4 regions of the Arthrobacter sp. OAP107 genome follow, and region 1 is predicted to be linked to each of the others. Evidence: predicted binding sites of a transcription regulator. Region 1 holds the regulator's gene; each other region holds the start of a gene.
The links. Region 1 encodes HrcA, which represses chaperone genes, less so after heat shock. Its sites were predicted from a motif close to TTNGCACTCGNNNNNNNCGAGTGCNAA; they were not measured.

Region 1 (2,195 bases):
CTCCGGATGCGTGCCCGGCTGGCAGCAGGATCCTTCGCAGGTGGGGCAGGTGACGGCCGTGTCCACTTCCAGCTTCTTGTTGACACCGAAGACGGCATCGCGCAGGTCGATGCGGACGCTGATGAGCGCGTCCTGGCCGCGGCGGACGCGGGACGCGGGCCCGGAGGTCCCGCCCGCACCGAAGAAGGTGTCAAAGATGTCCTGGAACGCGAAGCCCTGGCCGGCGTAGCCGCCGCCACCGAAGCCGTTGTCGGTGCCGTTCTCGTTACCGGTGGTGTCGTAGACCCTGCGCTTCTGCGGGTCGGACAGCACTTCATAGGCGTGGGTGACGGCCTTGAACCGTTCGGCTGCGTCTTCCCCGGAGTTGACGTCCGGGTGAAGCGAGCGGGCCAGCTTGCGGTAGGCCTTTTTGATCTCCTCGCCGGTGGCTTCCGGGGAGACTCCAAGAACGTCGTAGTGGCTGCTCAAAGTTCGTATCTCTTCCTGGTTGTACTGCCTGTGGTCAAAGGATGTCCGGGGCGTGCAGTCACGGGCCCAGAATCCTCGAAAGATAGCGGGCCACCGCGCGCACGGCGGCCATGGTGGTGGGATAGTCCATCCGGGTGGGGCCGAGGATGCCCACCTTCGCGGTGGCGTCGGGACCGTAGCCGGTGGCCACCACCGATGCCTCGGCCAGTCCGTCGTAGGGGTTTTCCCTACCGATGCTGACGGCCACGCCGCGCGGGTCCTGCGCCATGTCGCTCAGGAGCCGCAGCATCACCACCTGCTCCTCGAGCGCTTCCAGCACAGGCCCGATGCTGAGCGGGAAGTCCACGTTGGACCGCGCCAGGTTGGCCGTTCCGGCCATGACCATCCGGTCTTCCCGGCTGTTGTGGGCGAGGCCCTCCAGTCCCTTGCCCAGGGCCATGGCCACCGGGCGTTCGGCCGGCGTGCAGCCGGCCACGACGGCGGTCAGGTGCTGGGGCAGGATGGCCACCGGTGTTCCCGCCAGACCGGTCAGAAACCGGGTGCGGAGGGCGGCGAGCGTGTCGTCCGACAGGTCCTGGCCGGCGTCGACCACGCGCTGGTCGACCTTGCCGGAGTCGGCGATCAGCACGATCAGCACCTTCCGCGGCGCCAGCAGCACGAATTCAATGTGCCGCACCACGGCGCGGCTCAGGTGCGGGTACTGCACGACGGCGACCTGGTTGGTCAGCTGGGACAGGAGCCGGGCCGTGCGGTCCAGGACGTCGTCGAGGTCCTCCGACCCCTCAAGGAGGGTCTGGATGGCGCGCTTTTCCGCCGGGGACAACGGCTTGACGGCAGAAATTTGGTCGACGAACAGGCGGTAGCCCTTGTCCGTGGGAATCCTGCCGGCACTGGTGTGGGGGGCGGTGATGAGTCCCTCGTCTTCCAGCGCAGCCATGTCGTTGCGGATGGTGGCGCTGGATACGCCCAGATGGTGCCGCTCCACCAGGGCTTTGGAGCCGACAGGTTCGCGGGAATGGACATAGTCCTCCACGATGGCGCGCAGCACCTCAAGCTTCCGTGGTTCGCTCACAGTCCACCTCCTTTTGGCCTTCACGCGCCGGGCCTTAATCCTGCCCATAGACGCTGTGGTTAGCACTCGACATGCCTAAGTGCTAACAAGTCTAATATGAGTCGCCGCGTTGTTAGCATTGGTACCGCTCCGGGCGAAATTCCGGACTCGTGTCCCCCGGCGGCATGACCGCGGCCGGAGCGGCTCCTTCCTAGTGCAGAGCGGTGAACGAATGCAGTATCAGACCTGGGGCCCGCAGGAGATGGCAGCGCCCGCCAAGAACAGCCTGCCAGAGGTGGCGGTGGAGCGCGGCATGGTGCTCGAGGATGTCCAGTCCGGCTGGGTGGGCGCGGTGACCCGGGTGGAGAAGTCCGGCGGCATGCACGTGGTGGCGCTCGAGGACCGCCGGGGAAAGTCCCGGTCCTTCAAGCTGGGCTTCGGCTTCCTCCTGGACGGCCAGCCGATCCGGCTGATGCCCCCGGCCCCCAAGGCGAAGCCTGCAGGGCAGGGTCCCGCCGGCCGGACGGCGTCGGGGTCGGTGCGGGTGGAAGGGCAGCGGGCACAGGTGGCCAAGGCCAGCAGGATCTGGGTTGAAGGCAAGCATGACGCCGAACTCGTGGAAAAAGTCTGGGGCGACGACCTCCGGGTGGAGGGCATCGTCGTCGAACCTCTCCAT
Region 2 (2,195 bases), 2.1 Mb from region 1:
GGCTACTACTTCCGGACGGCGGCGGCGGACATCGCGCAGGCTCCCGTCCTGGTGAAACTCGCCAAGGACGCCGGTGCCAAGAGCCTCGCAGTGGTCTACGAGGAGGGCAACTACGGCCAGGATGTGTCCGGAGCGGTTTCCGCTTCCGCCAAAGCCGGAGGGCTGGACCCCGTCACCGTTTCCGGCTTCAAGGCGGGTGAGGCACAGAAATCCGCGGCTGCCGTCCGCGACGCGGTGCCGGACGCCGTCGTGGTCATTGCCCGGGACGGAGCGCAGGGCGCTATCGCCGAACTCGCCAACGCTGGAGTGCCGGGCAACAAACTCATCCTGGCCGATAGTGCATTCAGGCAGTACGGGTCCGCCCTCGGATCGAGGTCGCTGGAGGGAGCGCGCGCCCTGGTGCCCGGCGTCTTTCCTTCCGCGCACTTCCAGGCCGAACTCGTGGACATCGATGCGAAACTCAAGGACACGACGTTCGCGGCCGAGACCTACGATGCCGTGAACCTCGCGGCCCTGGCCGCCGCAGCCGCAGAGGACGACGCCGGTACCTCCATCGCGGGGACGCTCATCTCCGTCTCCGGCGGCACTTCCGGCAGCCGCGCGGCTGCCTCCCCGTCGGCGAAGCCGACAGTCTGCTCGACATACAAAGACTGCCTTGCCGCCATCCGGGACGGGAAGGTCATTGACTACGACGGCGAGTCAGGCCCCGTCCGCTTCGACGCGAACGGCGACGTCACCGCGGCGAAGTACATGGTGTTCACCTACGGCGCCGACAACAAGGCCAGGCTCAGGGGCAGCGAAGCGGCGGGCAGGTCCGCCGGCTGATCGCTGGCAGCGAATAAGTCCGCCCGTTCACGGGATAAACAAGCTCATCTGCTTGCACTCTCCCCGGGGGAGTGCTAATTATTGATTAGCACTCCAGCGTGCCGACTGCTAAAGGGTCGTCCGGTTCCGGCCGGCACTACCCCGGCGGCGGCGCAAGGAGCGAAAGAAACACCTGGTTGGGGTGAGATCCGGACTGTTGGGCATACAGAGGCCCGCGGAAAGGATCGTCCGTCGCGGGCACCGCAGCGAGGTTCCTTCTTAACGACTGTCCCGAAAGGACTACTGCCGTTATGGCCAAGATCATTGCATTTGATGAAGAGGCACGCCGCGGTCTTGAGCGGGGCCTGAACATCCTCGCCGACGCCGTCAAGGTCACCCTGGGCCCGCGTGGCCGCAACGTCGTCCTCGAAAAGAAGTGGGGCGCCCCCACGATCACCAACGATGGTGTTTCCATCGCCAAGGAGATCGAGCTGGACGATCCCTACGAGAAGATCGGCGCCGAGCTGGTCAAGGAAGTTGCCAAGAAGACGGATGACGTCGCTGGCGACGGCACCACCACCGCTACCGTCCTGGCCCAGGCACTGGTCAAGGAAGGCCTGCGCAACGTTGCGGCCGGCGCTGACCCGCTGTCCCTCAAGCGCGGCATCGAGAAGGCCGTTGAAGCTGTCACCGCTGAACTGCTGAACTCCGCCAAGGAAATCGAAACCAAGGAAGAGATCGCAGCCACGGCTTCCATCTCCGCCGGTGACGACGAGATCGGCGCCCTGATCGCCGAGGCCCTGGACAAGGTGGGCAAGGAAGGCGTCATCACGGTCGAGGAGTCCAACACCTTCGGCCTCGAGCTGGAGCTCACCGAAGGCATGCGCTTCGACAAGGGCTACATCTCCGCCTACTTCGTCACGGACACCGAGCGCCAGGAAACGGTCCTCGAGGACCCGTACATCCTGATCGTCAACTCCAAGATCTCCAACGTCAAGGAACTGGTCGCTGTCCTCGAGAAGGTCATGCAGTCCAACAAGCCGCTGCTGATCATCGCCGAAGACATCGAGGGCGAGGCGCTGGCCACCCTGATCGTCAACAAGATCCGCGGTACCTTCAAGTCCGTGGCCGTCAAGGCTCCCGGCTTCGGTGACCGCCGCAAGGCGCAGCTGGCCGACATCGCCATCCTCACCGGTGGCCAGGTCATCGCCGAGGAAGTCGGCCTCAAGCTTGAGACCGCCGGCCTCGACCTCCTGGGCAAGGCACGCAAGGTTGTCGTGACCAAGGACGAGACCACCATCGTCGAAGGTGCAGGCGACGCTGACCAGATCGCCGGCCGCGTATCCCAGATCCGCGCCGAGATCGAGAACTCCGACTCGGACTACGACCGC
Region 3 (2,195 bases), 860 kb from region 1:
GCGGCGGACCCGGGCGGCGCTCCCGTCAGCAGGCCCGGCCCAACGAGCTGTGCATCGGTGAGGAGCTGGCCCTGGCGAAGCGGCGCTGCCAGCTGCCTGCCGGCCAGCCCGGCGCTGTCGGCAAAGGTCCCCTCCGGGACCATGGCCGGCGGGACGCTGACGGTCCTGACGTCACTCCCGCCGAGGTTCACTCCGGCCGGAAGGTCACGGGCAGCGGCCAGGACGCGCACGGTCTGGGCAGGGGCAGGAGTGAGCTGGTGGACGGCGATCCCGGCGGCTGCGCAGAGGAGGAGCGCCACGGCCAGGCGGCGGTTGCGGTTCAGCCACCCGGCGAGGCGCCTTCCGCGCGGGCGGGGACGGGCGGCGGAAGCGGGCAAGGCGTTGCGGCGTGCAGGACGAACGGCCGGGCGCGATGCCCTCGCGGGGAAGATTCCGGTAGCTGGCATGCCGCCACGCTACGGGCCCTCCCGTGGCGCACAACAGGTGCTCGCAGCCGTATGTGGAAAAGCCACGGCCGCCGTCGTACTACCCAGCCCAAGCGCGAACAGACACTTGAGCCCCCGAGCCTGCCGCCGCCGTCGTACGGTCCAGCCAAGCGCGAAGGGACACCCAAGCCCCCCGGGAGTGCCCGCGGGATACAAAAGAGTCCGGCCGTGGTGAACCCGGCCGGACTCTCGGAGCTCAATGGCGGCAGGTGCCGCGGAAAACCGCCTAGCTCGCGGCGGCAGCTGCCGGGGCAGCGGATGAGGCAGAGGACGAGGAAGCCGCAGGGGTGGCCGGCGCTGACGCAGCGGGGGAAGGCGAAACGGTGCTTCCCTTGGAATCGCGCGAATCAGTCCGGTAGAAGCCGGAGCCCTTGAAGACAACGCCCACGCTGTTGAACTTCTTGCGCAGCGTGCCCTGGCACTCGGGGCAGGACGTCAGAGTGCTGTCGGTGAAAGACTGCACGATGTCGAAGGCATGGCTGCAATCCTTGCAGGCATAGGCATACGTGGGCACTGTAGATCCTCCTCTTGGACAAACGACAGGTCCCGTGCTGCCTGGTCTCATTTTCCCGGTTTCTCCTTGACGGATCACCGCGGACGAAATGACTCCATTAGCAGTCGCAGGGCCTGAGTGCCAATTCTAGCACCCCGTCCGGGCGAGGTCACGCGAAGGCTACCAGACCGGAGGGCATGAGCACTGCCTCGACGGGACGGTCGAAGTCTTCGGCCGGGATGGTCTGAGCGGGCAGGAGCTCAGCGTCGTAGATGATGGCAGCCTTCGGGAGGTGCAGCCCGCCGGCATTGGCTGCGGCCAGGAACTTGTCGTAATAGCCGCCGCCCTGCCCGATTCTGTTGCCGCTGCGGTCCACCGCAGTGGCCGGCATGAACATTCCGGCGGCAGTCCGCACCGTGTCCAGGCCGTGGCGCTCGCCTGCCGGTTCCTGAATGGGCGCATACCTGCTGCGGACGAACTCGCTGTCCGGGGTCCAGAAGACCCAGCTGAGCTCCCGGTCCGGTTCGCAGACCGGGAGCAGGATGCTGTGGCCAGCCTCATGCAGCGCGTGCAGCAGGGGAAGGGTCGGCGGTTCGAAATCGACGCCGAGGTAGGCGGTGAAGGTGGCTGGCCTGCCCGCAGCGATGGCCTCGGCCCAGGGCAGACCATGGGTAGCGATGCCCTCGCCGGCCATTGCGAGGTCTGTTGCTGTCATCGTGGCCCGGATCTGCCGGTGCTGCGAACGGATCCCGTCCTTCGACGGCATGGTCCCTGTTGGCATGGATTTCATCCTTTGTCGCGGCGGCAGGCGGCCGGGCCGCTGCCGGAAGCATTTACCGTATGAATGTTCCCTCGGATAGATTAGACCAGTGACTACCACTAATTGTTCAGTCCGCAAGGCCGTAATCCCCGCTGCTGGGCTCGGCACCAGGTTCCTGCCTGCCACCAAGGCCATGCCCAAGGAGATGCTGCCGGTGGTTGACAAGCCGGCCATCCAGTACGTCGTCGAGGAGGCCGTCAAAGTGGGCCTGAGCGACGTCCTGATGATCACCGGACGCAACAAGCGTGCGCTCGAGGACCACTTCGACCGCGTTCCGGCGCTTGAGGCCACGCTGGAGGCCAAGGGCGACACCGCCAAGCTGGAATCGATCCAGGCCGCGAGCAACCTGGGCGACATCCACTACGTCCGCCAGGGTGACCCCAAGGGACTGGGCCAC
Region 4 (2,195 bases), 390 kb from region 1:
TTGCGGCAGGGATTTTGACGACGGCGGCGCACGCGATTGGGCCTGTCGAGACCAACGCGCCTTACCTCCGCTGTTTGTCCCGTCGCTTGTCCAGGGGCGGGGCGGGCCTCACCCGTGTTCCCTTGGTGCCGATGAAGGTGCAGTGGTCTCCGTCTGGTGCCTGGAGTGTCAGGTGTACCAGGCCATCGTGTTGCTCGGCGGCCAACACGTGGTAGTCATGGTTCCTGATACGCAGTACTGTGCCTTTAATCACAGCGTTGAGTTTGAGCGGATTGTCCGCAGTAGCTTGTTTTGTCTTCATGCAACTTCATCCTGATCTATATCTGTTGATATAGATTTAGTAGCACTCGCCGCCGCATCGCACAAGGTTTCTGTTCCGGTTTCCCGCCCGAAAACTCTTGCGCCCGCGCTGCTGCAGTGCTAAAAATCTATGGTGGTTGATATAGATCATTGATGAGGCTGACACGAACTGACCGGTATTGCACAGGCGGCACGCACCCGTAGCTCAGCCGGGAGAGCAGGGGACTTTTAATCCTCGGGTCGTGGGTTCGATTCCCACCGGGTGCACGCCGGAACAGTGCCGCCGGACTCCTGGTTCGGCGGGGTCCAGACGAAGGGGCGGTGATGCGAAATGGACTCAGAACTCCAGAGGCTGCGGGCACTGGCGGCGGTCATAGCAACCGCCGAAGCCACCCTGGATGTTGCATACAGAACGCTTCGGGAATCCGCCGCGGCGCTGCTGAGAACCGGGGATGCCACCCTTGCCGAGGTCAGCGAGGCGACCGGGCTGAATCAGGGTGAACTGCTGGATCTGCTCAGCCGGAACATTCCCGGCCGGGAACCGTCTTGGAAGAAACCAGGGATTGCAGGCCTTTCGTAGGGATGCATAGGTTCTGTTCCGCCGTGTCAGCGGGCCCCGTGGACGCTGCAGGGCGGGCGCGCCTGTCCTGCCGGAGCCGGTCCGTGCCGCGCAGCCGGCGTGAGGCGGCGGGGGTCCTGGTGCATTACATGCTGTCCTCGTTCGGGCGGGCGCTTCGGGCGCGCTTTAGCTGGCGCCGGAGTCGGGCATTGTCCATTTCCAGTTCCAGTACCTTGGCGACGCCGGCCAGATTGAGCCCCTCCTCCAGGAGTTCTCCGATCCGGCGAAGGACGGCAAGGTCGGATTCGCTGTACTGGCGGGTGCCTCCCTCGGTCCGTTCGGGCGTGAGCAGGCCGCGGCGTTCATAGAGCCGGATGTTTTGTTGGCCCGTCCCCAGGAGTTCCGCCACCACCGAAATCGCGTAGAGCCTTCGTCCGCTCCTGTGCTGGTTTGCCATCACTTTCCCGTCAATTCAGTTGGATTTCCTCTTGCACCAGTTTGTCACCAGTGCTATAAGAAATCTATATCCACTGTCACAGATACCCGGCGGTGGGTAACCATGAAACCTAGATGCTGAAGGGAGTGGGAAATGATGCTAATCCGTACTGACCCGTTCCGTGAGCTGGACCGGCTCACCCAGCAGGTCTTCGGAACAGCAGCCCGTCCGGCCGCCATGCCGATGGACGCATGGCAGGAAGACGGGGAATTTGTCGTGGCCTTCGACCTGCCAGGGATCTCACCCGACGCCGTGGACCTGAACGTTGAAAGGAACGTCCTCACCGTCCGGGCAGAGCGCCGGGACGCCACCCAGCCCAATGTCGAACTAGTGGTCTCCGAACGGCCACGCGGCGTCTTCAGCCGCCAGCTTATCCTCGGCGACACCCTCGACACCGAGAACATCAAGGCCAGTTACGACGTCGGTGTGCTGACATTGCGGATCCCCGTGGCGGAGCAGGCAAAGCCGCGCAAGATTGAGATCGAAAGCAAAGGCCAGCAGCACCAGATCGAGACATAGCCCTTCGATGCGCGTGACGGGACGGCGTCCGGATTTCTGCCTTTGGGCGTCTGCCGGAGGCCGCCCCGGGCCGCTGCCAGCCGCAAAGACCAGCACAATGTTGCAGTAGCCACAGGCTTCATGATGACCAGATCTGTCCCGGACTATTACGCAGTCCTGCACGTTTCCCCTGGCGCATCGCCACGGGAAATCGCGCGCGCCTACCGCACCCTCATGCGCCGGCACCACCCCGATGTTGCCGGCCCCGAAGTGACAGGCGGAGGGGCTGCGCCGGCCGAACTGCAGCTGATCATGCAGGCCTTCTCCGTGCTCCGTGACCCC

Region 2: a site for HrcA is predicted at 911-937, ahead of groL (chaperonin GroEL). Genes of this name have one in related genera too.
Region 3: a site for HrcA is predicted at 1,097-1,123, ahead of ABIE00_RS06045 (FmdB family zinc ribbon protein). Genes of this name have one in related genera too.
Region 4: a site for HrcA is predicted at 1,347-1,373, ahead of ABIE00_RS11865 (Hsp20/alpha crystallin family protein). Genes of this name have one in related genera too.

The regions. Positions count from the first base shown of each region.
Region 1 is NZ_JBEPOK010000001.1:2,150,899-2,153,093, reverse strand. It holds gene dnaJ (molecular chaperone DnaJ) at 1-468, opposite strand, end outside; gene hrcA (heat-inducible transcriptional repressor HrcA) at 527-1,540, opposite strand; gene ABIE00_RS10075 (DUF3097 domain-containing protein) at 1,752-2,195, shown strand, end outside.
Region 2 is NZ_JBEPOK010000001.1:4,229,575-4,231,769, reverse strand. It holds gene ABIE00_RS19375 (ABC transporter substrate-binding protein) at 1-825, shown strand, start outside; gene groL (chaperonin GroEL) at 1,116-2,195, shown strand, end outside.
Region 3 is NZ_JBEPOK010000001.1:1,292,736-1,294,930, forward strand. It holds gene cpaB (Flp pilus assembly protein CpaB) at 1-446, opposite strand, end outside; gene ABIE00_RS06045 (FmdB family zinc ribbon protein) at 712-999, opposite strand; gene ABIE00_RS06050 (5-formyltetrahydrofolate cyclo-ligase) at 1,148-1,759, opposite strand; gene galU (UTP--glucose-1-phosphate uridylyltransferase GalU) at 1,848-2,195, shown strand, end outside.
Region 4 is NZ_JBEPOK010000001.1:2,544,122-2,546,316, reverse strand. It holds tRNA gene ABIE00_RS11880 (tRNA-Lys) at 495-567, shown strand; gene ABIE00_RS11875 (hypothetical protein) at 632-880, shown strand; gene ABIE00_RS11870 (MerR family transcriptional regulator) at 1,005-1,316, opposite strand; gene ABIE00_RS11865 (Hsp20/alpha crystallin family protein) at 1,452-1,874, shown strand; gene ABIE00_RS11860 (J domain-containing protein) at 1,995-2,195, shown strand, end outside.